Linked DNA regions of Geothrix sp. 21YS21S-2. The protein of the gene in region 1 interacts with the protein of each later gene in a pairwise test. Links are inferred from orthologs where the notes say so. Each region holds a gene or a part of one and is shown in the gene's direction. Other genes may lie near its edges.

Region 1 (15,106 bases):
GGTCGCGGGGGGCCCCTCCGCAGCCCGCCTCCACCGCCTCCAGGGGCGCGGTGAAGAGGAGCCGGCCCGTGGCGTCCAGGCCCTCCACCCGCAGGTCGGATTCCACCGGGGGGATCGTCGGCGCCGCCCCGGTGCGGAACCCGGGGAGCAGCTCGACCGTGCCGTCCTCGTGAAGGAGGCCGCGCACGAGCAGGCACTCCCGGGGGTCCTCGGGGGAGGCCACCAGGAACCCGCCGGTGACGTTGCGGTTGGCGAGAACCTTCTTGTAGTTGTAGTCGCTGACCCAGTTGGGGCTGCAGTAGCCCATGATGTCGTTCCAGGACGTGGGGGCGTAGAGGGTGTTGGAGACGCTGTCGTACGCCCAGGTGCCGATGATGCCGTTGGCGTAGGGATAGCCGGCGTCGGGGTTGGCGACTCCGCCGCAGGGGGCGTGATAAAGGCCGAAGGTGTGGCCGATCTCGTGGGCGAAGACCTCCGGGTACTTGCCGCCGTCGGCGTAGCCGCTGGCCTTGTCCCAGCCGATGGCCGTGCGGTAGCGGTAGTTGGCGCCCGGGCCGGCGATGTAGCCCAGGCCGGCCACGCCGCTGCCGTAGGGGATGCTCAGGGCCCCGTAGTAGTAGCGGTTGGTGGCCGCATCCGCCTGGTGCTTGAGCGCGAGATCGCTGAGGAGGGCGCTCCAGCCCGTTCCGTCGGAGCCCAGGGTCGCCACCGAGCCGGTGAAGGTGGCCCCCACGAGGACGTCCACGTCGGCCACGGGCCACATCTTGGCCAGCCGGGCCACCCAGGCGGCCTTGTTGGCCTCCGTGATGTTGCCCGTTCCGCTGGAGAGAACCACGGGGAAGATCGTGGTGCGGAAGGTGGGCACGGTGGCGCCGGTGAGCGCCACCGTGGTCGTGTTGTTCGTGCGGTCCGCCTCGGCGACCAGGGCCTGGGGGTCCACCACGGCCGTGAGGGCGTAGCCGGTCCCCGCGGGGGCGGCCAGGTCCGAGCCGGGGATGGCCAGGTTCCAGCTGGAGGCCAGGGTTCCTTCGGCGACCGCCAGGGGCACGCTGGCGCCGGGGGCCGGGATGGTCCTGGGGTAGCCCGCGACCGGGATCCCGTCGTTGGTGAGGGTGAGCTGCACCGCCGGCGCCACGGTGTTGGCCTGGTTGGCCACCACGAAGACCCGGGCGACCCCGCTCTTGCCGGCGAGGATGGGCACGCTGTTGTCGAGGGTCTGGGGGCTCTGCATGAGCTCGATGGCGTCCACGGTCAGGTCCAGGGTCGGGCCGGGAGGATAGACCACGATGGACAGGGAGGCCGTGGCCGCGCCGCCCGGATTGGAGGCGGTCACGGTGTAGTTGGCCTTCGCCGTGGAGGTGGTGGGCGTCCCGCTGATGACGCCCGTGGTGGCGCTGATGGCGAGCCCCTGGGGAAGGGCCGGGGACACCGCGTAGGCGGTCGCGGGATCGCCGCCGCTGGTGGACGGGGTGTTGGGAGTGGCCGGGACGCCCACGGAATAGTAGGCCTTCGCCAGGGTGTAGGTCAGGCCGGTGGGGGCCGCCTCGACCACCCGGAGGGTGAGGGTGGCCTGGGTGCTCCCGGCGGTGTTGGAGGCCGTGATCACGTAGGGGGCCGAGGCGGCCGCGGCGGTGGGGGTACCGGTGATCACGCCGGTGGAGGTGCTGAGGACCAGGCCCGCAGGGAGGGCCGGACTTACCGCGTAGGCGTCGGGGACCCCGCCCGCGTTGGAAGGCGCGTTGGCCGTGATGGCGGTGCCGTGTTGGTACACGGCGGGGTTGAGGCTGTAGACCAGGGCCGTCGGGGCCGGTTCCACCACGGTGAGGGTGAGGGTGGCCTGCGCACTGCCGCCGGTGTTGGAGGCCGTCACGAGGTAGGGGGCCGAGGCGGCCGTGGCGGTGGGCGTCCCGGTGATCACGCCGGTGGAGGTATTAAGGGCCAGGCCCGCCGGCAGGGAGGGGCTGACCACGTACGAGGCCACCACCCCGCCCCCGTGGGAGGGCGTGTTGGCGGTGATGGCGGTTCCGCGGATGTAGACGGCCGGGTTGAGGCTGAAGGCCAGGGCCGTGGGCGCCGGTTCCACCACCGTGAGGGTGAGGGTGGCCTGCGTGCCGCCCAGGGCGTTGGAGGCCGTCACGGTGTAGGTGGCGGCGGCGGTCTGGGCCGTGGGCGTCCCCGCTATGACGCCGGTGGCGGTGTCAAGCGCGAGCCCGGCGGGAAGGGCCGGGGCGACGGCGTAGGCGGTCGGCCCGCCCCCGCCGTGCGTTGGCACGTTGGACGGAATGGCCACGCCCCGGGTGTACACCGCCGGATTGGCGCTGTAGGCCAGTCCCGTCGGGGCCTGATCCACCACCGACAGGGTGAGGGTGGCCTGGGCGCTGCCCGCGGTGTTGGTGGCCGTGACGACATAGGGGACCGCAGCGGCGAGGGCCGTGGGGGTCCCGGTGATCGCGCCGGTGGCGGTGCTGAAGGCCAGGCCCGCGGGCAGGGCCGGGCTGATCGCGTAGGCGCTGGGGACGCCGCCCGCATTGGAGGGCGTGTTGGCCGGGATGGCGGTGCCCCGGGCGTAGACCGCCGGATTGAGGCTGTAGGCGAGGGACGTGGGGGTCACGTCCACCACCGAGAGGATGAGGGTCGCCAGGGTTGACCCGCTGGTGTTGGTGGCGGTGACGGCGTAGGCGTCCGGGGCGGCGAGGGCCGTGGGGGTCCCGGTTATCACGCCGGTCGAGGTATTGAGCGCGAGCCCGGCGGGGAGGGCCGGACTGACCGCGTACGAGACGACCACGCCCCCGCCGTGGGAGGGGGTGTTGGCGGCGATGGCCGCACCCCGGGTGTAGACCGCGGGGTTGAGGCCGTAGGCCAGGGTCGTGGGGGCCGGTTCCACCACCGACAGGATGAGGGTGGCCTGGGCGCTGCCGCCGGTGTTGGTGGCCGTGACCACGTACGGGGCCGCGGCTGCGAGGACGGTGGGGGTTCCGGTGATCGCCCCGGTGCCGGCGTCCAGGGACAGCCCCGCGGGAAGCGCCGGGGCCACCAGGTAGGAGGCCACCGGGCCGCCTGCGCTGGAAGGAAGGTCGGCGGCGATGGCGGCGCCCCGGAAGAACACCGCCGGGTTGGCGCTGTAGGCCAGGCCCGTCGGCGCCTGCTCCAGCACCGAGAGGACGAGGATGGCCTGGGCGAAGCCGCCGGTGTTGGTGGCCGTGACCGTATAGGAGGCCGGGGAGGCCGTGGCGAGGGGCGTCCCGGTGATCGCGCCCGTGGCCGCGTCGAGGGCGAGACCCGCGGGAAGGGCCGGACTGACGGCGTAGGAGACCACCGCGCCCCCTGCGCTGGAGGCCAGGTTGGCCGCGATGGGCAGGCCCCGCTGGTAGACGGCCGTGGCCATGGTGTAGGCGAGGTTCGAGGGCGCGGCGTCGTTCACCGTGATGGCCACGGCCGCCGCGGCGCTGCCCGCCGAATTGGAAGCGGTGACGGTGTAGGTGGCCCGCGCGGTGATGGCCCCCGGGGTTCCGCTGATGACACCGGAGGCGGCGCCCAGACTGAGCCCGGCGGGGAGGGCCGGGGTGACGCTGTAGGCGGTTGGCGCCCCCCCCGTGTGGGAGGGGACGTCGTTGGCGATGGCCTGCCCCAGCGTGAAGGTGGCCGGATTGGCGGAGTACGCCAGGCCCGAGGGGGCCTGGACGGCCGGGGTGGGCGAACCCCCCCCGCCGCCGCTGCAGCCCGAAAGGACGAGGAGACAGACAGTCAAAACCAGGCCAAACCAACGGAATGGTCGCATCGTGCCCCCTCGGTATGAATCAATACTCCCATCCGAGGATGGGTTTGGCCATGGGCAATGGCTGATCCCGATTAACGATCAGACAAGCGGCCCATCAGGGCTTGAGGTGCTTGCCCAGGAACGTCTCCATGGCGCCGTAGAACGCGAAGCGGTTCTCCTCGTTATGGAAGCCGTGGCCTTCGTTGTCCTTGACCAGGTACTCCACCTCCACTCCGCGCTTCTTGAGGGCGGCCACCATCTGGTCGCTCTCGTCCTTGTTCACGCGGGGATCCTTGGCGCCCTGGGCGACGAGGAGCGGGGTCTTGATGCGGTCCGCCAGGAAGGCCGGGCTCGTGGCCTCCATGCGGGCCTTGTCCGTCTCAGGGTTGCCCACCATCTCGTACATCATTTCCAGGAAGGGCTTCCAGTAGGGCGGGATGGTCTTCATGAAGGTGAAGAGGTTGGAGACGCCCACGTAGTCGACGGCCGCCGCGTAGAGGTCGGGCGTGAGGGTGACGCCGGCGAGGGTGGCGTAGCCGCCGTAGCTGCCGCCGTAGATGGCGACCCGCTTGGGATCGGCGATCCCCTGCTTCACGAGCCAGGCCACGCCGTCGGTGATGTCGTCCTGCATGGTGCCGCCCCACTGCTTGAAGCTGGCTTCCCAGAACTTCCTGCCGTAGCCCGTGGAGCCCCGGAAGTTCATCTGGAACACGGCATAGCCGCGGCTGGCCAGGAACTGCACCTCGGGGTTGAAGCCCCAGACGTCCCGGTGCCAGGGGCCCCCGTGGGGGTTGATCACCACGGGCAGGCCCTTGGCCTCCCTGCCGTTGGGCAGGGTGAGGTAGCCGTTGATGGTGAGGCCGTCCCGGGAGGTGTAGGTGACCGGCTTCATGGGCGCCATGTCGGCCTCCTTGAGCCAGGGCGAGACCTGGGCCAGGAGGGTGAGGCTGCCGGTGGCCTTGTCGTAGAGGTACCGGGCGCCCCGGGAGCGGTCATTGTAGGCGGCGACGATGAAGTGCTTCTCGGCCTTGTCGCTGGCCGTGAAGGCCACCTCGTAGCCCGGCAGCTTCGCGGAAACCTTCTCGAACATGGCCTTGGACTCGCCGTCCAGGAAGTGGCGCTCCGGCTTCCAGGTCGTGTAGGAAGCGGCGACGAGGACTTTGCGGAGCCTGGAGTGGGCCAGCCCCGACACGTCCACCTGCGGGTGCTCGAAGATCAGCTTCCCTTCCTTGGCGGTGGCGAGGTCGAACTCGAAGATGGCCGACTTGTCCCGGCCCCGGTTGGAGGCCACGTACAGTCCCTTGTTGTCGAAGGTGAACAGCAGGGGCGAGACGGATTCCTTGAAGTTGGTGGTCAGGATCACCTTGAAGGGATCCTTCTCCGTCTCGCGGTACAGGAGGCTGTTGTTGACCCCGTCCGTGGTCAGGGCCACCCGCAGGCGCCCGGCGTGGTCGGTCATCCAGCCCGTGATGTTGCCGGGGTTCTGGGCGACCTGCTCCTCCTTGCCGGTCTTCACGTCCACGCGGAACACGTCGAAGACGCGCGGGTCGCGGCGGTTGTGGGAGAGCAGCAGGAACCCGGGGTCGTCCTCCAGGTCGTCCACGATCTCCGCGCGCAGCTTCTCGCCCGGGGTGAGGTCCTTGAGGTCCTTTCCCTCCAGGTCCACGCTGACCACGTGGAAGTTCTCGTCCCCGCCGAAGTCCTTGACGTAGAGGATGCGGTCGCCCTTCCAGAAGTAGCCGGAGATGTCCCGGGCCGTCTCGGACGTGACGCGCTTTTCGGGGCCGCCGGCCAGGGGACGCACGAAGACGTTCTGGCGGTTCTCGTAGGGGGCCACCCAGCTGAGGTACTTCCCGTCCGGCGAAACGGCGAACGCCGTCTTCTCCGGGTTGCGGAAAAAGTCCTTGAGGGCCGGGGGGGCCTTGGGGGGCACCGCCGTGGCGAGCATGCCCACGGCCAGCAGACCCGTGATGAGACAACCTGAAAGCGTACGACTCATAATTCCTCCATTGATGGTGGCCCAATGTGGCGGAATTTTATGCCCGGGTATCGGGTTGCCCGGCATTAAAAAATAACAAATTGACCTCCGTCAAGGCGGCGCCCCCCTCCCGGCCGAATAGTGGGATCCGGGACGTGAAACATGAGCGAACTTATCAACAACCAGGAACTGCGGATCAAGACCCTGAAGGAGGTCATCCTCCACCTGCACCGGGGAGAGGCCCCCGAGGCGGTGCGGGAGCGCCTCAAGGGGCTCGTGTCCGAGGTGGACGCCGCTGAAATCGCCGCCATGGAGCAGCAGCTGATGGCCGAAGGGCTCTCCGCGGAGCAGGTGCGCAGCATGTGCGACCTGCACGCCGACGTGCTCAAGGACGTCATGGCCAAACCCAGCGCGCCGCCGGTGCTCCTGCCGGGGCACCCCGTGGACACCTTCCAGCGGGAGAACCGCGCCCTGGAGCAGGCCGCGGACCTCGCCCGGAAGCGCGCCGCGGCCTGCGCCGCCCTGCCCGATTCGGGGACGCCCACGGCGGAGCGCCTGGCCCTCCTGGAGGCCCTGGCCCCCCTCATGGACGTGGAGAAGCACTACGGGCGCAAGGAGCACCTGGTGTTCACCATCCTGGAGCGCCACGGCAACACCGGCCCCTCCAAGGTGATGTGGGGCAAGGACGACGAGGTGCGGGATCTGCTCAAGGGCGCCCTGGCGGGCCTGCGGGAGGAGACGCTGTGCGGCGCCGAGCTGAAGATCCTGGCCGCATCAGGCGTGACGCCCGCCCTGGACGCCCTGGAATCCATGATCTACAAGGAGGAGAAGATCCTCTTCCCCATGGCCCTGCACCTGTTCACCGAGGGCGAGTGGGGCGAGGTGTTCGAGCAGAGCCGGGAATACGGCTGGTGCCTGGTGGCCCCGGCCGAGGGCTGGCGGCCCCCGCAGGCCAGCCTGCCCCAGGACCCGCTGCTCCTGCCCGCGGCCAAGGCCGTGCAGTTCCCCAGCGGGACCCTCTCCTTCGAGCAGCTGCTGGGGATCTTCAATGCCCTGCCCGTGGATCTCACCTTCGTGGACGCCCAGGACAACGTGGGCTTCTTCAGCGAAGGGCCCGAACGGGTCTTCGCCCGGAGCCGCGCCATCATCGGCCGCGCCGTGCAGAACTGCCACCCGCCCAAGAGCATGGCCATCGTGGAGAAGATCCTCGCCGACTTCCGGGAGGGGCGCCAGAACGTGGCCGAGTTCTGGATCGAGATGGGCGGGAAGTTCGTCCACATCCGCTACTTCGCCGTGCGCAACGAGGGAGGGGAATACCTGGGGACCCTGGAGGTCACCCAGGAGCTGAGCCGGCTTCGCGCCCTGAGCGGGGAGCGCCGGCTCCTGCAGTACGAGGAGGCCCTGTGAGCGCCCCCACCTGGTACGATCCCGCCCGCGTGATCCTCACCGTGGACGTCACCGCGATGCTCGCCAAGGGCGTCCATCCCCTCCAGCCGGTGCGGGAAGCCCTGGAGGCCTGCGCCCCCGGGAGCATCGTGGAACTGCGCAGCACCTTCGAACCCGCGCCCCTCCTGGAGGTCTTCCGGGAACTGCGCATGGACGTCTGGTGCGAAGGGGAGGCAGGGGCTTTCAGGACCTGCATCCGGAAACCCGGCTAGGATCTTTGACGGAGGTCGCCGGTATGAAGGTCATGGGCATCGTCGGCTGGAGCGGCAGCGGCAAGACCAGCCTGCTGGTGCAGGTCCTCCCTCTCCTGCGGGATCGGGGGCTGAAGGTCTCCACCATGAAGCACGCCCATCACCGCTTCGACGTGGACCGCCCCGGCAAGGACTCCTTCCAGCACCGGGAGGCCGGGGCCTCGGAGGTGCTGGTGGTGACGTCGAGCCGCTGGGTGCTCATGCACGAGTCCCGGGAGGAGCCCGAGCCCTCCATCGAGTCCCTGATCCAGCGCATGACCCCCGTGGACCTGCTGCTCATCGAGGGCTTCAAGACCCACCCCCACCCCAAGCTCGAGATCCACCGGAAATCCGAGGGCAAGCCCCTGCTCGCCCCCGGCGACCCGGACATCGTGGCGGTGGCCACGGACAGCCCCCTTCCGGGCCTCGCCCTGCCCCAGCTGGACCTGAACGACCCCGCGGCCATCGCGGACTTCATCCTGGCCCACACCGGGCTGGGCTGAGGCTTCAGGGGTTCCGGAACATTTCTCTAGACGACCGGTCTACTTCAAGTAGGCTGAAAGCCATGAGGCAGCCCCAAACCGACGTCCGCAAGCACATCCTCGCCACGGGCTACGGGATCATCTCCCGCAAGGGCTTCTCCGCCATGGGCCTCACCGAGCTCCTTGAGGCGGCGCAGGTGCCCAAGGGCAGCTTCTACCATTATTTCGAGTCCAAGGAACAGTTCGGGGAGGCCCTCCTGGAGGCGTACTTCACGGACTACCTCATGCGAACGGAGGCCCTGCTGGACGCCAGGGACCTGCCCGCCCGGGACCGCCTGATGCGCTACTGGCTCCGGTGGCGGGACGCGCAGATCCAGGATCCCGAGGCGCTCCAGTGCCTGGTGGTCAAGCTCAGCGCCGAGGTGTCGGACCTCTCCGAAGCGATGCGCGCCGTCCTCCTGCGGGGCACGGACGGCGTGCTGGCCCAGCTTTCGGCCTGCGTGGCCGAGGGCGTCCGGGACGGTTCCCTGCGCGGGCAGGACCCGGACGCCGTCGCCCTCTCCCTCTACCAGCTCTGGCTGGGCGCGAGCCTCCTGGCCAAGGTCCGCCGCGACCCCACCCCCTTCGAGTCGGCCCTGGCCACCACCCGCGCCGCGCTCGGCACCTGAAAACCCTTCAAGGAATCCCATGCAAAACTTCACCTTCTGCAACCCGACCAAGATCCTCTTCGGCAAGGGGCGAATCCAGGACCTGGCCAAGGAGATCCCGGCCGGCCAGCGCGTGCTCGTCACCTACGGCGGAGGCAGCGCCCTGGCCAGCGGCACCCTCGGCGAGGTGCGCGAGGCCCTCCGGCACGCCGCCGTGACCGAGTTCGGCGGCATCGAGCCCAACCCCAGCTACGAGACCCTGATGGGCGCCGTGAAGCTGGCCCGGGAGACCGGCACCGAATTCATCCTCGCCGTCGGGGGCGGCTCGGTCATGGACGGCACCAAGTTCATCGCCGCCGCGGTGCCCTTCACGGGGGAGGACCCCTGGGACCTCGTCGTCCGGAAGGCGCCCGTGAAATCCGCCCTGCCCTTCGGCACCGTGGTCACCATGCCCGCCACGGGTTCGGAGATGAACAGCGGCGCCGTCATCACGCGCCGCTCGCTGGGGACCAAGCTGCCCTTCGGCAGCCCCCTGCTCTTCCCCCGCTTCTCGGTGCTGGACCCCGAGAAGACCTACACCCTGCCCCCGCGCCAGATCGGCAACGGCGTGGTGGACGCCTTCGTGCACACGGTGGAGCAGTACCTCACCTACCCCGCGGACGCCCCGATGCAGGACGAGTTCTCGGAGGGGATCCTGCGCACGCTGATCCGCGTCGGGCCCACGACCCTCGCCGAGCCGGAGAACTACGAGGCGCGCGCGGCCTTCGTGTGGGCCGCCACCCTGGCCCTCAACGGCCTCATCGGGGCGGGCGTGCCCCAGGACTGGGCCACCCACATGATCGGCCACGAGCTCACGGCGAAGTTCGGCCTGGACCATGCCCAGAGCCTGGCCGTGGTGCTGCCGTCGATGCTGGAGGAGCGCATCGGGGCCAAGCGGGCCAAGCTCGAGCAGTACGCGGAGCGCGTGTGGGGCCTTAGGACGGCCCCGGAAGCCATCGAAGCCACCCGGGCCTTTTTCGAGAGCCTGGGCGTGAAGACCCGCCTTCAGGATTACGGCGTCGGCGCCGACGCCATCCCGGGCCTGCTCGCGGCCCTGGAGGCCCACGGCATGACGGCCCTGGGCGAGCGCCGGGACGTCACCCTGGACGTGTCGCGCCGGGTCCTGGAGCGGGCCCTCTAGTCCCAGGAAAGGAGGCCACCATGAAATACAACCCGTTGGGCCGCACCGGCCTTTTCGTGTCCGAGATCTGCCTGGGCGCCATGACCTTCGGGGGCAACCCCGAGGCCGGCTTCTGGAAGACCATCGGCGACCTCGGCCAGCCCGAAGTGGACGGCATCGTGGGCCGGGCGCTGGCCGCGGGCGTGAACTTCATCGACACCGCCGACGTCTACTCCTACGGCCAGTCCGAGCGGCTCGTGGGCCAGGCCCTGAGCAACCTGGGGGTGGCCCGCAAGGACGTCGTCCTCGCCACCAAGGTCTTCGGGGAGATGGGCCCCGGCCCCAACGACCGCGGCGCCTCCCGGGGCCACATCATGGACTCGGTGCACGGGAGCCTGGAGCGCCTCCAGACCGACCACATCGACCTGTACCAGATCCACGGCAACGACTCCGTCACGCCGGTCGACGAGACCCTGCGGGCCCTGGACGACCTGGTGCGCCAGGGCCTGGTGCGCCACGTGGGCGTGTCCAACTGGACGGCCTGGAGGATCGCCAAGGCCCTGGGCCAGAGCGAGGCCAGGAACTGGGCCCGCTTCGAGACCCTGCAGGCCTACTACTCCATCGCCGGGCGCGACATCGAACGGGAGCTGGTGCCCATGCTCACGGAGGAGAAGCTGGGCCTGATGGTCTGGTCCCCCCTCGCCGGGGGGCTGCTCTCGGGCAAGTACGGCCCCGGCGCCACCACCCCGGAAGGCTCCCGGCGGACCACCTTCGACTTCCCGCCCGTGGACAGGGACCGGGCCTGGGCCTGCGTGGCCGCCATGCGCGAAATCGGGGAGGCCCGCGGCATCTCGGTGGCCCGCGTCGCCCTGGCGTGGCTCCTCGCCCAGCCCCACGTGATGAGCGTGATCATCGGCGCCCGCACCCAGGCCCAGCTGGACGACAACCTCGCGGCGACGGACGCGGAGCTCTCCGCCGGAGAGCTCGCGCGCCTCGATGCGGTCAGCGCCCTCCCGCCGGAATACCCGGGCTGGATGCTGCAGCGCCAGGGCGGATCGCGGCGGCCGAAGCCCTTCCAGCCGAAGAGCTGACGATCCGGCCCGGAACGGCGGGATTCCCCGGACCGCAATTTCAATGTTGAGACATTGACTCATTCCCATTTTCGTTTATCCTTGCCGTGGTTTGTTCCGCACCCTGCCCCCGCCAGGCGCCTCCCAGAGGACGCCGGACGCAGGTCCACCCCAAGGAGGAACCCATGCAGACCCCGGAAGACGAAGTCCGTGAAGCTTCGGCGCGCTTCTATTCCGCCTTGAACCGCATGGCCAACGGCGATGCGGATCCGCTGGCGGAGGTCTGGCACCATGGCGCCGAGGCGACCACCATGCACCCGGTGGGCGGCCGGGAGGCGGGTTGGGGACCGGTCCAGGCCTCGTTCGCGCAGGTGGCCCACCTCGCCTCGGAAGGACAGATCCGGCTTGAGGAGCAGCTCGTCCGGGTCGTGGGGGACCTGGCCTATGAACTGGGCGTCGAACGCGGAGCCGTCAAGCTCGGGGGCCTCCAGTCCACCGTCGACAGCCGGGTCACGAACATCTACCGCAAGGACGAAGGGACCTGGAGGATCGTCCACCACCATACGGACGTGTCGCCGTCGATGGTGGAGATCCTGGATCGCCTGTCGGCGAAGGCCTGAGGAGGCAAGCCATGCCCTATGCCATCGTTCACCACTTCCCGGGCGGCACCAAGGAGCAGTACGAGGCGTCCGTCGGCGCCGTGCATCCCGGCAGGACCGTCCTTCCCAAGGGGCAGGTCTACCACGCCGCCGGGCCTTCCCCCGGGGGCTGGACGGTCATCGCCGTCCACGACTCGAAGGCGAGCTGGGAGGAGTTCCGGGACGAGATCCTGATGCCGAGGATGCGGCAGGGGATCCCCGGCGGCTTCAAGACGCCGCCCCTGGAGACGGCCTTCGAAACCCACCTCGTGCTGTCCTAGGGAGGTCCCATGGCCAAGCGGCTCATCGCGGTGATCGGCGCCACCGGCGCCCAGGGCGGCGGCCTCGTGCGGGCCGTGCTCGCGGATCCGGGCGGAGGCTTCGCGGTGCGGGCCGTCACCCGCAAGCCCGGGGAAGGCAGGGCCGCGGAGCTGGCCAGGGCAGGCGCCGAGGTGGCGGCAGCGGACCTCGACGACCCCGCGAGCCTCGTGAAGGCCTTCGAAGGGGCCGACTGCGCCTACTGCGTCACCAACTTCTGGGAGCACTTCTCCCCCGAGAAGGAGCTGGCCCAGGCGAAGAACCTCGCCCGGGCCGCCAGGGCCGCGGGCGTGGGCCACGTCATCTGGTCCACCCTGGAGGACACCCGGCTCTCGGTGCCCCTCACCGACGACCGCATGCCCACGCTGATGGGGACGTACAAGGTCCCCCACTTCGACGCCAAGGGCAGCGCCGACGCGTTCTTCGCGGAGGAGGGGGTGCCCACCACCTTCCTGCTCACGTCCTTCTACTGGGACAACCTCATCCACTTCGGCATGGGCCCGAAGAAGGGCGAGGACGGGAAGTGGTCCTTCGTCCTGCCCATGGCGGACCGCAAGCTGCCCGGCATCGCCGCCGAGGACATCGGGCGCTGCGCGTACGGCATCTTCAAGCGGGGCGCGGGACTCGTGGGCCGGACCGTGGGCATCGCCGGTGAGCACCTGACGGGGGCCGCCATGGCATCCGCCCTCTCCAGCGCCCTGGACCGGCAGATCGCCTACGCCTACGTCCCGCCGGAGGTCTACCGCACCTTCGGGTTCCCCGGGGCGGAGGATCTGGGCAACATGTTCCAGTACAACCGGGATTTCGCCGACGCGTTCTGCGCGAGGCGGGACCTCGCGTTCTCCCGTTCCGTCAATCCGGAGCTGCAGACCTTCGCCCAGTGGCTCGCGCGGCATGTGAAGGAGATCCCGGGCTGAGACCAGCCCAGGGAATTTGACCGGGATGTGAAATGCCATTTTACATCCGGTTCCCGGAAGCGAAAACTGGGGGTGGAGGCGTCCATGACGAGCCACCCCGCCATCACCATCTCCCGCAGCATCGGCAGCGGCGGCACCGAGGCGGGCTTCCTGACGGCGCGCAGGCTCGGCTGGCACTTCTGCGACCGGCGGATCCTGCGTCTGGCCGCGGGGGCCATGGGCCACTCCGTCGCCAGCCTGGCCCACCAGGAGGACCACCCCAGCGGATTCAAGGATTGGCTCATGACCATCTTCGCGCTGGGCTCCCCGGAGGCGCCCTTCACCCTGTTGCATGAGGTGCCCATCTACAGCCGGGATCTGTTCGACGTGCAGAAGGCCGTGATGCACCGGATGGTGGAGCACGCCCCCTCGGTGATCGTCGGGAGAGGCGGGTTCATCGCCCTGAAGGACCAGCCGGACGTGCTCCACGTGAGCATCCACGCGGATCTGGACTTCCGGGTCGAATCGCTGATCCGGCGCCACAAGGCCCCCAACCGCCGGGCCGCCCTGGCCACCATCGAGGACTCCGACCGGGGCCGGGCCGGGTTCATCAAGGCCATATCCGGCGCGGACTGGCGGGATCCCAGGCACTTCGACCTGGTGCTGGACCCCTCGGGCGAGGGCCTCGAAGCCTGCGTGGGAAGCATCGTCGCGGAGGCCGGCCGGCGCTTCCTGCTGGACCGGGAGGCCTGACTACTCCCGGCGCTGTTCCAGCATGTGGAAGAGCTTGGCCTTGGCCAGGGCGTCCTCCCCGCGGTTCACCAGAAGCCCCACCTGGTGGGCCACCTCCTCGATGAGGTTGCGCTCCTCCTGCAGGAAGGGCCCCTCGTCGAAGGCGGGCATGTCCCGCACGTAGTACACCTGCACGGCGCCGCGGAGCTTGCCGGCCACCAGGATGTCCGCCTCCTGGAGCCACGGGGTCTCCTGGAAGCCGGGCGTGTCGAACATCCGGCCGTTGAAGAGGATGCGGGCGGAGGTGAGCTCGGGGTACTGCCACGCGGGCGGCAGCAGCTCCACGATGTCCTGCAGCTGTTCCTCCAGCGTGCGGCCATCCAACTGGGACACCTGGGCGATGCCGTACAGGCAGTCCAGTTCCTTGACCCGTTCCCGCAGGGCCCACTGGGCCGCCTGGAAGGCCACGGCCACGCCGAGGGTCTCGCCGACGCCCTCGAAGTACTGCACATCGTTGCGCGTGAAGTAGTCGGCCTTCCGGCTTCCGAGGTACAGCACGCCCCGGATGCGCTCGTCCACGGGGACGGGCACGAAGGCCAGGGACCGGTATTCCCCGCCGATGACCACGGAATGGGCCTGGGCGTCCAGGCGGCCGCTTTCCCGGAGGAGCACCGGACGGGTGGAGTCGCTGGTCCAGAAGCTCCCCCCCCGGGTGGAGAAGGGGGAGGCGGCCAGGAACTGGCCCTTCAGCACCGAGGCCATGATCTGGTCGGCCAGCAGGGACGGGTCCGGGTCCGACGGGACGAGGTCGCAGAGGAAGCGGAAGCCCCCCTCCCCCACCTCCGCCCTGCAGCGGTAGACCTTGCCGCCGTCCTCCAGGCGCACCTCCAGGATGTCGCAGGCCAGGAACTCCAGGATGGAGCCGCTGGCCATCTGCAGGAATTCCAGCCGCAGGAAGCCCTGGTTGGCCATGGAGAACAGGCGGTGGAGCAGGTCCCGGAACCGGAAATGCGAAGCGCCGCCCCAGGCCAGGAGCGGGTTGCCGTCGTGGGTGGACTCGATCATGCCGGGAACCTCCGGAATGCTGGCTCGATGGGCCTATTCTGCCCGAATTTCAATGCTATGATGCGGACACCTTCCCGGAAAAGACCATGCGAGACCGGATCCTGGACGACCTCCTCGGCATCCCGGAGCAGACCGAGACCCTGTACGACTCCCTGATCCCGAGGCGGGTCAACAACCTGCTCCTGGTGACCAGCCTCTACGACAGCTACACCTTCATCGAGGACGGCCGCCTCTCGGAAATGCTGCTCAACGAGTTCATGGAACTCAACCTGCAGTATTCCCCGCATATCCAGCGGGTGTCCACGGCGCTGGAGGCGCTCGACCTCATCTCGCGCATGGACTTCGACCTGGTGATCTCCATGCCGCGGGTGGGGGAGATGAACGTCCGGGAGTTCGGGGAGCGGGTGCAGGAACGGGCGCCGGGCCTGCCGGTGATCCTCCTGGCCAGCAGCCTGCGGGAACTGGCGCAGCTCCAGCCCCTCACGGACCTGAAGGGCATCTACGACGTCTTCGTATGGCTGGGGGACGTGCGGCTGTTCCTGGCCATGATCAAGTCGGTGGAGGACCGCCTGAACGCCTGGCATGACGCCCGGCTCGCCGGCGTCAAGTGCATCCTGGTGGTGGAGGACAACGTCCCCTTCTATTCCGCGAACCTGCCCGAGCTCTACACGGAGGTCATGAAGCAGAC
Region 2 (14,901 bases), 940 kb from region 1 along the record:
CGCCGAGGCCGTGCCCCTGGTCACGTCCGCCCTGGCCGACTTCAAGGAGGCCATGACGGCCCTGAAGGACGAGGAAGCCCGAGCCGGGATCGAGAAGAACCTCCCCACCGTCGAGCGCGTGCTGGGCATCTCCCTCTACGAGGCCGGCAAGGCCGACCCCGCCCAGAAGGACCAGATGCTCAAGGCCGAGCCCTACCTCGCCAACGCCTACAAGCGCAACCCCAAGGATCAGCGCGTGCTCGTGGCCCTCCTCGAGATCGCCAAGGTCAAGAACGACGCCGAGGGCATCAAGACCTACCAGGCCGCCATCGACGCCGTCATGGGCCCCCGGCCCGAGCTGGCCTACAACGACGGCGTCGCCGCCTTCAACGCCGGCAAGTTCAAGGAAGCCAAGACCTTCGTCACCAAGGCCATCTCCCTGGACCCCAAGTTCGCCGACAGCTACTGGCTGCTGGGCGTGGTCGAGTTCAGCCTCGAGAACGTCAAGGGCGCCAAGGAGGCCTTCAAGAAGTACATGGAGATCGCCCCCACCGGGAAGAAGGCCGGCGAGGTCAAGGAATTCCTCAAGGAACTCAAGTAGTACCGGCGCCGGCCCCGGCCTCCCCCCCGGGGGGAGCCGGGGCCGTCCCCTATCTGAGCGGGACCTTCAGGGTGAGGGACGTGCCGTCGCCCAGGTTGACCAGGTCCACTTCGCCTTCGTAGGCGGCCAGGAGCTGCCTGCACACGGCCAGGCCCTCGCCGGGGCTCCTCACGCCCATCACGACCTGCTGGTGCAGGCCCGAGAAGGGCTCGAAGGCCGTGTCCAGCTCCATGGGGGGGATGGCCCCGCCCTCGTCGGTGACCTGGAGGAGGAAGGCGTCCTCCGTGCGGGTGGAACGGATGGCCAGCGAGGGCGACGGCGTCGGCCCGCCCAGGGCGTGGTGCACCACGTTGAGCAGGGTGGTGGCGAAGTCCCCGTAGACGCCGTAGATCAGGGGCACCCGGGCCTTCAGCTCCTGGGTGACCGCCACCTCGGCGGGAATGACGCCCTCGGCCTGGAGCAGTTCCAGTTCCTGCTGGATGAGGTCGTGGAGGTCCAGCCACTCCGGCTTACTGGGAGCCTCCCGGCCCACCCGCCGCAGCAGGGCCTTCAGGAGGCCGTCGATCTTCGAGACGGCCTCGCGGATCTCGGCCAGGGCCCGGGGGTGCGCCTCGGGCAGGCCGTTGCCGTCCGGGGCGGGCATGTGGTCCAGCACCTGGCTCTGCTGGTGCAGGCTCTGCACGGGGGCTTCCAGGCGCTGGGCGATCTTGGTGAACAGGTCGCCCAGGAGGGCCTGCCGGTCCCGGCGGTTCAGGTCGGCCCGCGCGTTCTGGAGGTCCTGGTAGGCGCCCTCGATGCGCTCGTAGCTCGAGGCAAGCGCGCGGGTGCTGTTGTTGAGGTCCTCGATGAGCTCGGCGTTCTCCAGGCTGACCAGGGCGATGCTGGCGTGGAGGGTGGCCATCTCCAGCTCCTGGGCCAGGAAGGGCCGCTCCGCGGGGCGGCTGAGGATCCAGAAGCCGGCGATCTCCTCACCCTCCTGGTGGGTGCGGAGCACCACCACGGCCACGTTGCCCATGGGCGGCCAGAGGCCCAGGTCCAGCCCCTCCTCCCAGAGGCGGCTGCTCCGGAGGGCCTCGCCGTGGAGGACCCCGGAGGCACCCATGGACCAGGCCCGGGCCACGAAGCTGTGGCCCAGGGGCAGGACCGGCATGCCGTCGAAGGTGGCCCCGTTCCAGCGCACGCCGTCGTAGTAGCTGCCGCTGCCGTGCAGGCGGTAGGCGGTGAGGCCCGTGGCCCCCACCTCCACCCGCACCTCGGAGAGGATGCGCAGGAGCAGCGTCCTGGGATCGTGCTCGGTGAGGATCTCCCGGCTCAGGGCCAGGAGGCGCGCCAGGCTGCCGCTGCGCTGCTCCAGGGCGGCCTGGGCCTCCATGAGCTTGCGGTTGGCCTCCTGCGCCTCCTTGAGCTGGATCTCCAGGTGCTCGAGCATCTGGACGTTGAACTGGCGCAGGGCCGGGGCTTCCAGGGCCTTTTCCAGCTCCTCCCGGCGGCCCAGGAGGAAGGCCCCCACCTGGTCCACGAAGGTGAAGGGGTCCAGGGGCTTGGGAATGAAGCCGTCGCAGCCCGCCACCAGCGCCGTCTCGCGCTCGGCCTTCTGGGTCTTGGCGGTCAGGGCCACCAGGGGCGTGGCCTTGAGTTCGGGGTCGTGCTTGAACTTGGTGGCCACCTCGAAGCCCGACAGGCCCGGAAGGTTGATGTCCAGGAGCACGAGGGCGGGCTTGAGCTGGAGGGCCATCTCGTAGCCCTTGAGGCCCTCCTCGGCCCAGTGCATGTCGTAGCCGGCCTGGGAAAGCAGGCGCTGCACGAGCCTCCAGTTCACGAAATTGTCCTCGATGCAGAGGATCTTCGGCGCAGTCATGATTCGGCCTCCGGCAGGAGCGGGAGGTCCACCGTGAAGGTGCTCCCCCTGCCCTTCTCGCTTTCAACGGTGATCTTCCCGTCCATGGCCATCACCAGGCGCTGGGAGAGGGCCAGGCCCAGCCCGGTGCCGCCGAAGCGGCGCGTGATGCTGCCGTCGACCTGCTGGAAGGGCCTGAAGAGCCTCTGCATCTCGTTCCCGCTCATGCCGATGCCGGTGTCCCTGATGGCGATGCGCAGGCGATCCCCGGCGCGCTCCATGCGCACGGAGACGCTGCCCTGCTCGGTGAACTTGATGGCGTTGCCCACCAGGTTGGTGAGCACCTGCCTGAAGCGCACGGTGTCCCCCAGGATCCGGCACGGCCCGCCCAGGACCTCGACGGTGAAGCGGATGGGGCGGTTCGCGATGAGGCCCGTGGCCAGGGCGGCCACCTCCTCCAGGGCGGGCCCGGGGTCCATGGGGACCAGGTCCAGCTCGAACCGGCCCGCCTCGATCTTGGAGAGGTCCAGGATGGAGTCGATCATGCCCAGGAGGTTCCGGCCGTTCTGGTGGATGATGGACAGGTCCATCTTCACGTCGGAGGGGACCCGCCCCTCCCGCTCCTGCATGAGCAGGCCCGAAAATCCGATGACGGCGTTAAGCGGCGTGCGCAGTTCGTGGCTCATGTTGGCGAGGAACTCGCTCTTGATGCGGTCCAGCTCCTGCAGCCTCTGGAGGCTCATCAGCAGGCTGTCGTTGACCTCCGTGAGCTCCTGCGTCTTCTCCTGGACCTTCTCCTCCAGGGTGCCGGCCCAGGCCTTGAGCTCGGCCCGGGACTGCTCCAGGCCCCGGGTGCGCTCCTGCACGAGCTTTTCCAGGTTGGCCCGGATCTCCTCCAGCTCCCAGATGGTCTCAAGCAGCTGCCCGGTGCGCTCGTGGACCCGGGACTCCAGGAGCTTGTTCTGGAGCTCGATCTCGTCCCGGGAAATCCTCAGCTTGTTGGTCATCACCTCGAAGCTCCGGCCAAGCACCCCGAGCTCGTCGTGCGAGGTCGCGCCCACCGCCATGCCCTGGAGGTTGCCGCTGGCCACCTGCTGCACGGCCTCGGTCAGCGTCACCAGGGGCCGGATGTAGAGCCTGGCCAGGTAGATGCCCAGGAGCAGGGCGACGGCCACGGCGGTGCCGCCCACCCAGAGGGCCTGCCGGATGTTCACGCGCACCACCTGCCGGATCTCGTCGGTGGTGAAGCCCAGCACCAGGGTCCCCACGTGGTCCCCGGACGCGTTGCGGAAGAAGATGGGCGCCGTGGCCACCAGGATCTCGTCCGAGGGGCGCAGGAACGTGCTGGTCCTGCCGTCGGTGCGCCCATAGGCGCCCACCCAGCCGGGAGCGGCGGGGGACTCGTCCACCGCCTTCCCGTTCTCGTCGAAGACCACCGAGAAGCTGAAGGAGGGGATGTTCTTGACGCCCTCCAGGATCCGGGCGACCTCCCGGCGGTCCCGGTCCTCCATGGCCGACGCCAGGGCGTAACTGGCGGTCTCGGCCACCTGGTGCATGCTGGCTTCCGCCTGGGCCTGGAACTGGCGCTTTACGGTCAGGGGGAAGAACACCAGGTTGAACAGCCCGAAGGCCAGCACCAGGATGCTGATGACGGCGCTCAGCTTGGTCTTGATGGAAAACCGTGGCATCCGAGAAGTTTAACCAGACCTCAGACTGCCGAGCGGAAGATATGGAACTCCGCGGCCCCGTACCGTCGGGTCTCCACCTCCTCCAGGCCCGCCACCGGCGGGAGCGCCGTGCCCGCGGCGGCCTCGAAGACCAGGATGCCGCCCTGCCCCAGCCACCCCGCCACCCGGGGTCCCAGGCCGGCCCAGGCCTCCAGGGAGGCCTCGTAGGGCGGATCGGCGAAGGCCACCGCAAGATCCCGGAAGGCGTCCGGGGCCAGGCGCCTGACATCCTGGGCCAGGACCCGCACCTCGGCCCCCCGTGCGTTGGTGCGCAGGCAGGCGAGGGCCTCGGGGGCCTTCTCCACCAGGGTCACGGGGGCGTAGCCCCGGGAGAGGGCCTCCAGGCCCACCGCGCCGGTGCCGGCGTAGAGGTCCAGGAAGGGGCCCGCGGGCCACTTCTGGAGGATGGAGAAGAGGGCCTCCCGGGCCCGGTCGGCAGTCGGACGAACCGCCAGGGACCCCTCCGGGGCCGCGAGGCGGCGGCCCTTGAGGGTGCCGGCGATGATCCTCACACGGCCCAGCGCATGAGTGAACCGCCCCAGGTGAACCCGGCGCCGAAGGCGGCGAACACGATCAGGTCGCCCTTCTTGACCTTTCCGGCTTCCAGGGACTGGTGCAGCGCGGTGGGCAGGGTGGCCGAGGTCGTGTTGGCGTACTCGGCGATGTTGTTGGCCATGCGCTCGTAGGGGAGCTCCAGGCGCTTGGCGGCGGCGTCCATGATGCGCAGGTTGGCCTGGTGGGGCACGAACAGGGCCAGGTCCGCGGGGCTGATCTGGTTGCGGTCCAGCATGAGGCGGCTCACCTCGGCCATCTCGCGCACGGCGTTCTTGTAGACCTCCTTGCCGTTCTGGTAGATGAAGTGCTCGCGGTTGGCCACGGTCTCGGCGGTGGCCGGGCGCAGGGACCCGCCGGCCTTCATGCAGAGGAAGGGGGCGCCGAAGCCGGCGATCTTGTGCTCGTAGTCCAGGAGGCCGTAGCCCTCCTCGACCTGCTCCAGGATGACCGCCCCGGCGCCGTCCCCGAAGAGCACGGCGGTGTTGCGGTCCGTGGGGTCCATGATCGAGGTCATCACGTCGCAGCCCACCACGGCGACCTTCTTCACCGTGCCGCCCGCGATGAGGCTGGCGCCGGTGGTCATGCCGAACAGGAAGCTCGAGCAGGCCGCGTTCATGTCGAACCCGAAGCAGTTGGAGGCCCCGATCTTGTCCTGGATTAGGGCGGCGGTGCACGGGAAGAACATGTCGGGCGTCACCGTGCAGCAGATGATCGCGTCCAGCTCGTCGGCACGCATGCCGCGGCGCTCCAGGGCCATGCGCAGCGCGCCCACGCCGAGGTCGGACGAGCCGGTGCCGGGCTCCACCCAGCGGCGGTGCCGGATGCCCGTGCGGGACATGATCCACTCGTTGCTGGTGTCGACCATCTGGGAGAGCTCATCGTTGGTGACGATGCGATCCGGGTAGTGCTGACCCGTCGCCGTGATGCCTACGGGGATGGCGAACCTTCGTGTCAATGGAACCTCCGGTGTTGAATCCTGAAAGCCAAACCCTTGATTGTGCGTGATCGGCCTTCATATTTCCACGCAGGAGTTCATGGGTTCCGGCCCCTGCCCCCGGGAGGCCCATGGGGCCTCGGCCTTGCTATGATCAAACCGTCAATGAAAGGCTCTCCCATGCGCACCCTCGCCGTACTCCCGTCCAGATTCCAGGCCTCCCGGTTCCCCGGCAAGCCCCTGGCCCCCATTTCCGGGCGGCCCATGATCCAGTGGGTGTGGGAGGCGGCCCGGGACGCCCCGGGCGTGGACGAGGTGGTGGTGGCCACCGACGACGCGCGCATCGCCGCGGCCGTGGAAGGCTTCGGGGGCCGGGTGGTCATGACGGACCCCGGCCTGCCCTCGGGCACGGACCGGGTGGCCGCGGCCTATGCCGCGCTGGGGGAATCCTTCGACGTGGTGCTCAACATCCAGGGAGATGAACCGGCAATGCATCCCGACACCATCGCTGGAGTCGTGAGCCTCCTGGAGCACAACCCGCGCCTGCCCATGGCCACGGCCGCCTGCCCCTTCACCAATGCGGAGGAGCTCTTCAACCCCAACAACGTCAAGGTCGTGCTGGACGATTCCTGCCGCGCGCTGTACTTCAGCCGCAGCCCCATCCCCTACCTCCGCAACAGCACCCTGTTCCTGGCGGACTTCCGCCCCTGGCTGAGCCCCCAGCACCTGGAGGTGTACCTTCGCCACCTGGGCATCTACGGCTACCGGCCCGAGGCCCTGCGCGCCTTCACCGCCCTGCCCCCCCACCCCCTGGAGAAGCTCGAGATGCTCGAGCAGCTGCGGGCCCTGGCCGCAGGCATGGCCATCGGAGTGGCCCGCACGCCGCACCTGAGCCTGGGCGTGGACGTGCCCGCGGACATCCCCGCCGTGGAAGGCCTCCTGCTCATGCGATCCCGGTGACGGACACCGCCGGCAAACGCACGGGCGGCATCCTCCTGGTCGTCCTGGCGGGGTGCAGTTTCGCATCCATCGGCATCTTCAATCGCCTGGCCGCGGCCCGGGGCGTCGGCGTCCCCACCGCCCTGGCGCTGCGCTTCGCCCTGGCGGCCCTGCTCCTGTGGGCCCTGGTGCCCAGGCGCAACAGCGTCCGTCTTCCGCGGGCCCGGCTCGGGGGCCTGGCGCTCATGGGGGCCCTGTTCGTGCTGGAGGCGGGGCTGTTCTTCGTGTCCAGCCGCCGGATCCCCGTGGCGCTGACCGCGCTGCTCCTCTACCTCTACCCGGCGCACGTGATGATCCTGAGCTGGGCCTTCCGGGGGGAGCGCCCGGGCCGGGGCGGCCTCCTGGCCCTGGCGCTCGCCCTCGCCGGGATCACCCTGGCCATCGGCTTTCCCGCCCAGCGCCTGGATCTCCTGGGCGTCGTCCTGGGCCTGGCCAGCTCCCTGGGCTACGCGGCGTACATGTTCCTGGGCGCCCGCATGCAGCGGGGGGTGCCCGCCCTGGTGGCCACGCTCTGGATCAGCACCTTCGCCGCCCTGATCTTCCTGGCGCTGGCGCCCTTCCTGGGCGGGATCCATCCGTGGATGCCCCCGGGCGCCTGGGCCAGCGTGGCCGGCCTGGCGATCCTGGGCACGGTCCTGCCCACGGTGCTGGTCATGGAGGGCCTGTCGCGCATCACCGCGACCCAGGCCTCCATCGCCTGCACCGTCGAACCCGTGGCCACGGCCCTGATGGGCGCGCTGCTCCTGGGCGAGCGCCTCCAGGCGCTCCAGCTCGCCGGCGGCGCGCTGGTCATCGCCGCCGTGCTGGTGCTTTCCCTTGGGGACAGGAGCTGAAGGCCGCGGCAGGCGCGCAGTCCCAGGCGTCCCCCGAGCCGTCCCGGCCCCGGCCCTTCACCAGAGGCGGATCCGGCGGATCAGGAATGGTCCAGCCGGGCGCCACCTGGGGTTCGGGGGCCCGTTCCACGCGGAAATCGACGAGGCTGCGGGGGGAACCGGGAGGGCAGGGGGACAGGAGAAGGAGGGCGGGGAGGCAGAGGGTCAGGATCATGGCAGAAACGATAAATAAATTATTTAATGTGGCAAGACTGGCAAAATGAATCAAGGTGCATAGAGTTAATTCGTTGTGTCAGGTTCCACCAATTATCAATTAAGATCTACCGACCAACCCCTCCCCGCGCCACGTGCTGAAAGAATCCCGGCATGCCTCCGCCCAACCCTCCCCTGACCCGGGAACCCTTCCCCCCCTCCCTTCTCGGAGCGGGCCTCGACCTTGCCCCGGACGCCGTGCTGGTCGCGGCCCCCGACGGCCGGATCCGCTACGCCAACGCCTCGGCCTGCGCGATGCTGGGGTACGGCGCGGAGGAGATCCTCGCCCTGGACCTTCGGGCCCTGACGGCGGACACGACCCTGGACCTCGACAAGACGACGGCCGTGGAAACGGTGCTTTCGGGCCGGGACGGCGCCCGGATCCACGTGGAGATGACGCGGGCCCGGGTCTCCCACCAGGGGGCCGAGGTCCTGTTCCTCTACATCCGCGACATCACGTCCCGCAAGGCCGCCGAGGCCGCCCTGCGCAAGAGCGAGGCCCGCTTCGCCCTGGCCTTCAACGCCAGCCCCGACGCGATCAACATCACGCGCCTCGACGACGGCACCTACATCGAAGTGAGCACGGGCTTCGAGCGCCTCACGGGGTGGAAGCGGGACGAAGTGCTGGGCCGGACCGCGGTGGAGCTCGACATCTGGGGCGACCCCGCCGATCGCCAGAAGATGGTGGCCCTGCTCAAGGAGAAGGGCGAGTTCGACGCCAGCCTGTTCACCTTCCGCCGCAAGAACGGAACCTTCATCAAGGGGCTCATGTCGGGCCGGCTGGTCTCCCTGGACGGCCTCCCCTGCCTCCTGACCATCACCCGGGACGTGACCCTCCAGGAGGACGCCCAGAAGGCCCTGGGCAACCTCACGGACCTCATCGCGGCCATCACCGCCAACGTTCCCGCCTTCATCACCCTCCTGGACCGGGACGGGCGCATCCGGTACCTCAACAAGCTCGCCCCCGGCTTCAGCATGGCCGACGTCATCGGCATGGATTTCCTGGACGGCATGGCCGGGGACGCCAAGACCCTGGGCGCCCGGGCCCTGGCGCGCATCCTGGAAGGATCCGGGCACGAGGTCTTCGAGGGCCAGGGTTGGGGGCCGAACCAGGAGCTCCGCTGGTACCGCAGCATCATGGGGCCGATGACCGAGAAGGGCCAGGTGGTCGGCGCCGTCCTCATCGCCATGGACGAGACCGGGCGCCGGCTCCAGGAGGAGCGCCTGCGCGAAAGCGAGGATCGCTTCCAGGCCCTGCAGAGCCACACCCCCGACGCGCTCTTCTGGTTCAAGGCCGGCGATGCGGGCGAACTGCTCCTGGAGGGCATGAACCCGGCCGCGGAAGCCCTCCTGGGGCGGCAGTCCCAGGAGGTCGCGGGCCTGCCCCTGGAGGCCTTCTGCCCACCCCGGATCGCGGAATTCTTCATCTCCCACAACCGGGAGTGCATCGCCGCCCGCAGGCCGGTGACCTTCGAGGAGGAGGTCCCGGGCTCCGCCGGCGCCCGCTTCCTCTCCACGACCCTCGTGCCCATCGGGGACGACACGGGCCGCATCCACCGCATCGTGGGCAGCTCCAGGGACATCACCCAGGAGCGCCACATGGAGGAGGCCCTGCGGCAGTCCCAGAAGCTGGAGAGCCTGGGCGTCCTGGCGGGAGGCATCGCCCACGACTTCAACAACCTCCTCACCGCCATCATGGGCAACCTCAACCTGGCCCAGCTCAAGCTGCCGGAGGTCTCCCCCGCCCTCGGGCACCTGGAGGCCGTGGAGAACACCGTCCTCAAGGCCTCGGAGCTGACCCGGCAGATGCTGGCGTATTCGGGCAAGGGGCGGTTCTCGGTCAAACCCCAGGACCTGGATTCCGTGGTGAACGAGATGGTCCACCTCCTCAAGGTGACGGTCACCAAGAGGGCCTCCCTCAACATCCACCTGGCCGGGAACCTCCCCGCCATCGAAGGGGACGCGGCCCAGATCCAGCAGGTGATCATGAACCTGGTGACCAACGCCTCGGACGCCCTGGGCGACCGGGAGGGCGTCATCCGCGTGGGCACCCGGTCCGAGGACCTGGACCAGGCGCGGATCCGCGCGGACTTCCCCGCCCAGGCCCTGGAACCCGGCCCCTTCGTGGTGCTGGAGGTGGAGGACACCGGCTGCGGAATGAGCCCCGGCGTGCTGGCGCGGATCTTCGACCCCTTCTTCACCACCAAGGTCAAGGGCCGGGGCCTGGGCCTCTCGGCCATGCTGGGGATCCTGAGGGGCCACAAGGCCGGCATCCGCATCCGGAGCCGCGAGGGTGCCGGGTCCCTGTTCCAGATCTTTTTCCCCGCCTCCCCCAGGACAGCCGCGCCCCGGCCCGCCGCCCCCGCCGAGCACGTGGGCGAGTTCTCCGGGAAGCTCCTGCTGGTGGACGACGAGGTCATCATCCTGGATTCCATCGGCCTTGCCCTGGAAACCCTTGGCTTCGAGGTGATCCAGGCCCGGGACGGCGTCGAGGCCCTGGAGCGCTTCGAAGCGGAGAAGCCCGGCCTGGTGCTCATGGACCTGACCATGCCCCGCATGGACGGCGCCACCGCCTTCGCGAGGATGCAGGCCTCGAGGCCGGAGGTGCCGGTGATCCTGAGTTCGGGCTACGACCGGCAGGCGCTGGAGGGGGTCAAGCCCGCGGCGTTCGTTCAGAAGCCGTACCGGCTGAAGGAGCTGAAGAAACTCCTGGCGGAGGTGCTGGGGCACTAGCACTACTGTGTCATAACATTGGCGCCTTGGTTTTTCCCACATGTCGGACAGTAGGCGAGAGAACCCACGAGAATCCGCTCCAGCCTTCGACGTAGCGTCGTTATGGAATAGGGCGAATGCCGCTCAGGGCGGAAGGGCGCGGTGTCCTCTGGGAAGGGGGGCGGGCTGGGGTGGTGCGTGAATGAAGCCAAAGATGGATTGGATCGTAGGGGGGGAAAGGCGGCTTCGTTCCGCCACAATGAAGGCATACGTGGCGGCGCATAGACTCAAGTGATGGTGGAATCCCCGCCATCCACGGCCCTCATAGTGGTCCAGGCCGAGTTCGTCTTTCATCTCCTGGTAGTCCCGCTCGATCCGCCAGCGCAGTTTCGTGACCCGGACCAATTGCCGGAGTGGCGTGGCCTCTGGCAGGGTCGAAAACCAATACTTGGTGGGCTCCTGCTCGGATTCGGGCCACTCAATCAACAACCACTCCTCCGGGTGCATTTCCGCTCGAGTGTTGTCTCGATGAGCGGGACGAACGCGCAGCGCCGCGAACCGGGATTCCATGATGCCCCGGGTTCCCTCTCCCCACGGCACCTTCGCCCAGGCGGCCTTGGGCAGGGCCTCCGCCAGGGCTTTGACCGTCTCGGGCTGATGCTCATCATCCCTCCTCAGTCTCTTGGCCGGATGTCCCTTTCCGCCGGGTTTTCTGGGGGGCAGCGGCCCATTGCCGTTCGCCCAGACGGTCGTGGTTTTGCTGACCCCCACTGCGTAGACGAGGTGCCGTTCCGTCAACCCTTCCCTGAAACCGAAAATGTCGCCGTAGCCCGCATCAGCCAGCACGGGCAGGTCAGGTTCCTTGTCCGTGCGCTGACCATCAATGAGGGCGAGCGCAATTTGCCATTTGGGCTGAAAGACAACCGCCTCGGGAACACCGGCCTCGGCACGGCGTTCCATGTCCTTGGCCCAGGCCTCCGGAAGATACAACCGGAACGCCACGGGCACACTGCTCCAGCGGGAGGCCATGGACAAGCTCACGGCGCATTGGCAATTGGAGGTCTTTCCGAATGGCCCGCAATACTGATGGGCCACGCCAACCGAGTGCGTCCCCTTTTTGGGGAAACCTGTGTCATCGACAATCCAGGCTTCAATCGGCCCCTGGATCTCCATGGCTTCGCGAGCATAGTCCCGGGCCACCCGGAGAACCGCGTCATCACTCCAACCCGCTTGAGCCACCAGGTGGTGCAAGGATTGGTGCCGGGCCTGGACGTGCACCGGGTCCAACCGCGCTGCCATCGGCTCAACGCTTTTTCGATCCCCGGGCAGGATCAAACCCTGGCAATAGAGCGCCATTGGCTCACGGCGATCGGCATGGCCGGCCGCCTTCGCCAGTAATCCGGCGTAGGCATCGAAACGCGCACGGCTTTCGGCAGTCTCAACCATAGGTAGCCCTAGCCTATAGGATAGGCAGGGCGGGGAGGCTGTCAATACTTATGACACAGTAGTGCTAGAGCCGCGCAAGGATGGCCTTGGCCAGGTCCGTGAGCGAGGGGTCCCTTGCGCCCATGACGAGCACCAGGTCGCCAGGCCGGGCCGTGGCGGCGAGGGTCTCCACCAGCCACTCCCTCGAAGGCGCGTGGAAGGCCCGGGCACCCTGCGCGCTGATCTCGGCCACCACTTCCGCGGAGGAGATGTCCCGGTTCACGGTGCCGCCGGCGTAGAAGACGTCCAGCATCCAGAGGCAGTCTCCGGGCCGGAGGCCGGCGGCGAAGGCCTGGACGAACTCCCGGCGAAGGAAGCGAAGGGGGCCGAAGCCGTGGGGCTGGAACACGGCCAGCACCCGCCCGGCGCGGTTCCGGGCGGTGCGCAGGGAGGCGCCGATCTTGGCGGGGTTGTGCCCGAAGTCGTCCACCACCTCCACGCCCCGGGCCGAGCCCAGGCTCTGGAAGCGCCGGGCGACGCCCAGGAAGCCCGCCAGGGGCTCCGCCATCGCCTCCAGCGGCACGCCCAGGGAGAGGCACCCGGCGATGGCGGCCATGGCGTTCTCGACGTTGTGGACCCCGGGCACGGGCAGGCGGAACCGCAGGCCCCGCACCGTGAAGGCGCAGCCGTCGGGGCCCTCCTCCACGTCCTCGCACCGCAGCTCCGCCAGGGGGCCCGCGCCGAAGACCAGGGCCCCGGGGGCGAACTCCGCCAGGTTCGGGGCGTCCCCCACGCAGAAGGCCTCGCGGGTCCGGTCGCGGAAGGTGCGGAACATCTCCGCCACCTCCTCCATGGCCTTGTGGTCCTTCTGGAGGTTCAGCACGACGCCCACGGCGGGGCTGTAGCGCACCAGGGAACCGTCACTCTCGTCGGCCTCGATCACCAGGAGGTCCGACCCCCCGGCCCAGGCGTTGCCCCAGAGGCCCTCGGCCTGCAGGGCGCGCAGGTCGCCGCCGGTGATGACCGAGGGATCCCGGCCCGCCCCGCGCAGGATCTCGAAGGCCATGGCCACGGACGTGGACTTGCCGCTGGTGCCGGTGAAGGCCAGGGTCCGGCCTTCCCCGACGTAGTGGGCCAGCAGCTCGGACCGGTGCAGGAGGGGGATCCCCAGGCGGCGCGCCTCCCGGATGTCGGGCACGTCGTCCTCCACGGCGGTGGAGTAGACCACGGCCGCGGCGCCCGGGACCCCGGAGCCGTCCTGGGGGACCACGCGCACCCCGGCCTTCTCCAGCAGGGCCCGGCCTCCGGGATTGCGCCCCTGGTCGAAGCCGCGGTCGCTGCCGCTCACGGCCCCTTCGCGCACGGCGAACTGGGCGAGGGCGCTCATGCCGCTGCCGCCGGCCCCGGTGAAGTGGAGCCGGCCCATGGGCCCCTGCGCGATCATCACGCGGTCCCCCTCCCGCACCCGGTCGAAGAGGTCCAGGACGTCCCGGCAGGCCATGCGCACGCAGCCGTGGGAGGCCGGCGTCCCCAGGAGGCCGGGCTGGTTGGTGCCGTGGATGTAGATGTACCGGTCCAGGGAATCCACGCCGGGCCCGGCGTTCACCCCCGGCTCCAGGCCGTCCAGGGTGAGGATGCGGCCGAGGATGAGGTCCTCCTCGCGGGGTTCGCCCTCCCAGAGCTCGCCCGTGGGGACGCGCCCCTTGAAGACGGTCCCCGCCGGGGCCCCCGCCCCGATGCGGGCGTGGATGCGGTGCCAGCCCGGAGGGGTGCGGAAGGAGCCCTCCTCGCCGCCGATCCCCGCCGAGGCGGTGGAGACGGGGTACTCGGCGAGCACCCGCCCGTCCTCCAGGAGCGCGAGGCGCTGGCGGCCGGCGTCGACCACGAGGATCCGCCCGGGGTGCGGGCCGGGGCCCGCCAGGGAGAGGTACCGGATCGCGGCGAGGGGGTCCATGCTAGCCCCGGGCCCAGTCCCGGATGAGGGCCTCGAAGTGCTCGCCCCGCTCCTCGAAGTTCCGGAACTGGTCGAAGCTCGCGCAGGCGGGGCTCAGGAGCACCTGGTCGCCCTCCCGGGCCAGGCCCAGGGCCGCGGCCACGGCGTCGTCGAAGGGCTGGACGGCGATGTGGGGGAGGTCCCCCAGGTCCCGCTCCAGCTGGGGGATGGCCTCGCCCAGGAAGACGAGGCTGCTCAGCTTGCCCGCGAGCGCCTCGCGCAGGGGGGCGTAGCTGGTCCCCTTGTCCTGGCCCCCCAGGAGGAGCACGAGGGGCCCCGGCAGCGCCCGCACGGCGATGAGGGTGGCGTCCACGTTGGTGCCCTTGGAGTCGTTGTAGGCCTTGATGCCGCAGTGCTCCCCGCAGAGGGCGATGCGGTGGGCGAGGCCGGGGTAGGTGCGCAGCCCCTCCCGGATGGCGTCCAGGTCCGCGCCGCCGTGGCCCGCCAGCACCGACGCGGCCAGGGCGTTCTCCACGTTGTGGTCGCCGGGGATCAGCAGGCGCGTCCGGTGCACCAGGGGGTGCTCGCCGTGGTCGTCGATGAGCCAGAGGGTGCCGTGCTCGTCGCACCAGGCGCCGGGGCCTTCCGGGGCCTCCCAGCCGAACCGCGCGGCCTGCCCCCGGCCCGGGGCCAGCGCCTCGAAGGCCGGGTCGGCCAGGGGCGTCAGGCGCAGGTCCAGGGGGGTCTGGTGGGAGAAGATCCGCACCTTGGCCGCGCGGTAGGCCTCCATGGTGCCGTGGCGCGCCAGGTGGTCCGGGGTCAGGTTGAGGGCGGCGGCGGCCTCGGCGTGGAAGTCCCGGACGGTCTCCAGCTGGTAGCTGGAGCACTCCAGGGCGAAGCGGGTGCCCTCCTCGGCGCCCTCCAGCGCCTCCACCAGGGGCGTGCCCAGGTTGCCGCAGGCCCGGGAGGGGAGGCCGGCCTGCCGCAGGAGGTGGGCCGTGAGGTCGGTGGTGGTGCTCTTGCCGTTGGTGCCGGTGACGGCCAGGATCATGGAACCGTCGCCGCGGGCCCGCAGGGCCCGGTGGGCCAGTTCCAGCTCGCCGATGACCGGGAT

The links.
Region 2: the proteins of RAH40_RS10150 (region 1) and kdsB interact in binary tests that used the Escherichia coli proteins (3 or more experiments, as listed by UniProt). The link is inferred for Geothrix sp. 21YS21S-2 from one-to-one orthologs.

Annotation. Positions count from the first base shown.
Region 1 is NZ_CP132910.1:2,285,052-2,300,157, forward strand. The notes cover bases 6,810-9,768. They hold RAH40_RS10150 (TetR/AcrR family transcriptional regulator), read left to right. Parts: upstream 6,810-7,976; coding sequence 7,977-8,561; downstream 8,562-9,768. Other genes in these bases: RAH40_RS10135 (DUF438 domain-containing protein), read left to right, coding at 6,810-7,142; RAH40_RS10140 (hypothetical protein), read left to right, coding at 7,139-7,393; mobB (molybdopterin-guanine dinucleotide biosynthesis protein B), read left to right, coding at 7,417-7,914; RAH40_RS10155 (iron-containing alcohol dehydrogenase), read left to right, coding at 8,581-9,720; RAH40_RS10160 (aldo/keto reductase), read left to right, coding at 9,741-9,768. Outside these bases: RAH40_RS10125 (putative Ig domain-containing protein), read right to left, coding at 1-3,748; RAH40_RS10130 (S9 family peptidase), read right to left, coding at 3,873-5,756; more of RAH40_RS10135, read left to right, coding at 5,898-6,809; more of RAH40_RS10160, read left to right, coding at 9,769-10,790; RAH40_RS10165 (nuclear transport factor 2 family protein), read left to right, coding at 10,955-11,389; RAH40_RS10170 (hypothetical protein), read left to right, coding at 11,401-11,688; RAH40_RS10175 (NmrA/HSCARG family protein), read left to right, coding at 11,698-12,642; RAH40_RS10180 (AAA family ATPase), read left to right, coding at 12,727-13,374; RAH40_RS10185 (GAF domain-containing protein), read right to left, coding at 13,375-14,418; RAH40_RS10190 (PEP/pyruvate-binding domain-containing protein), read left to right, coding at 14,505-15,106. UniProt on the Escherichia coli protein: Involved in response to both electrophiles and reactive chlorine species (RCS). Represses the transcription of the nemRA-gloA operon by binding to the NemR box.
Region 2 is NZ_CP132910.1:1,342,759-1,357,659, forward strand. What follows is about bases 4,950-7,703. They hold kdsB (3-deoxy-manno-octulosonate cytidylyltransferase), read left to right. Parts: upstream 4,950-5,813; coding sequence 5,814-6,593; downstream 6,594-7,703. Other genes in these bases: RAH40_RS06100 (beta-ketoacyl-ACP synthase III), read right to left, coding at 4,950-5,654; RAH40_RS06110 (DMT family transporter), read left to right, coding at 6,590-7,465. Outside these bases: RAH40_RS06080 (carboxypeptidase-like regulatory domain-containing protein), read left to right, coding at 1-580; RAH40_RS06085 (hybrid sensor histidine kinase/response regulator), read right to left, coding at 630-2,438; RAH40_RS06090 (ATP-binding protein), read right to left, coding at 2,435-4,105; RAH40_RS06095 (RsmD family RNA methyltransferase), read right to left, coding at 4,126-4,656; more of RAH40_RS06100, read right to left, coding at 4,653-4,949; RAH40_RS06115 (PAS domain-containing sensor histidine kinase), read left to right, coding at 7,832-10,450; RAH40_RS06120 (IS701 family transposase), read right to left, coding at 10,574-11,875; RAH40_RS06125 (L,D-transpeptidase family protein), read right to left, coding at 11,940-13,808; murD (UDP-N-acetylmuramoyl-L-alanine--D-glutamate ligase), read right to left, coding at 13,810-14,901. UniProt on the Escherichia coli protein: Activates KDO (a required 8-carbon sugar) for incorporation into bacterial lipopolysaccharide in Gram-negative bacteria.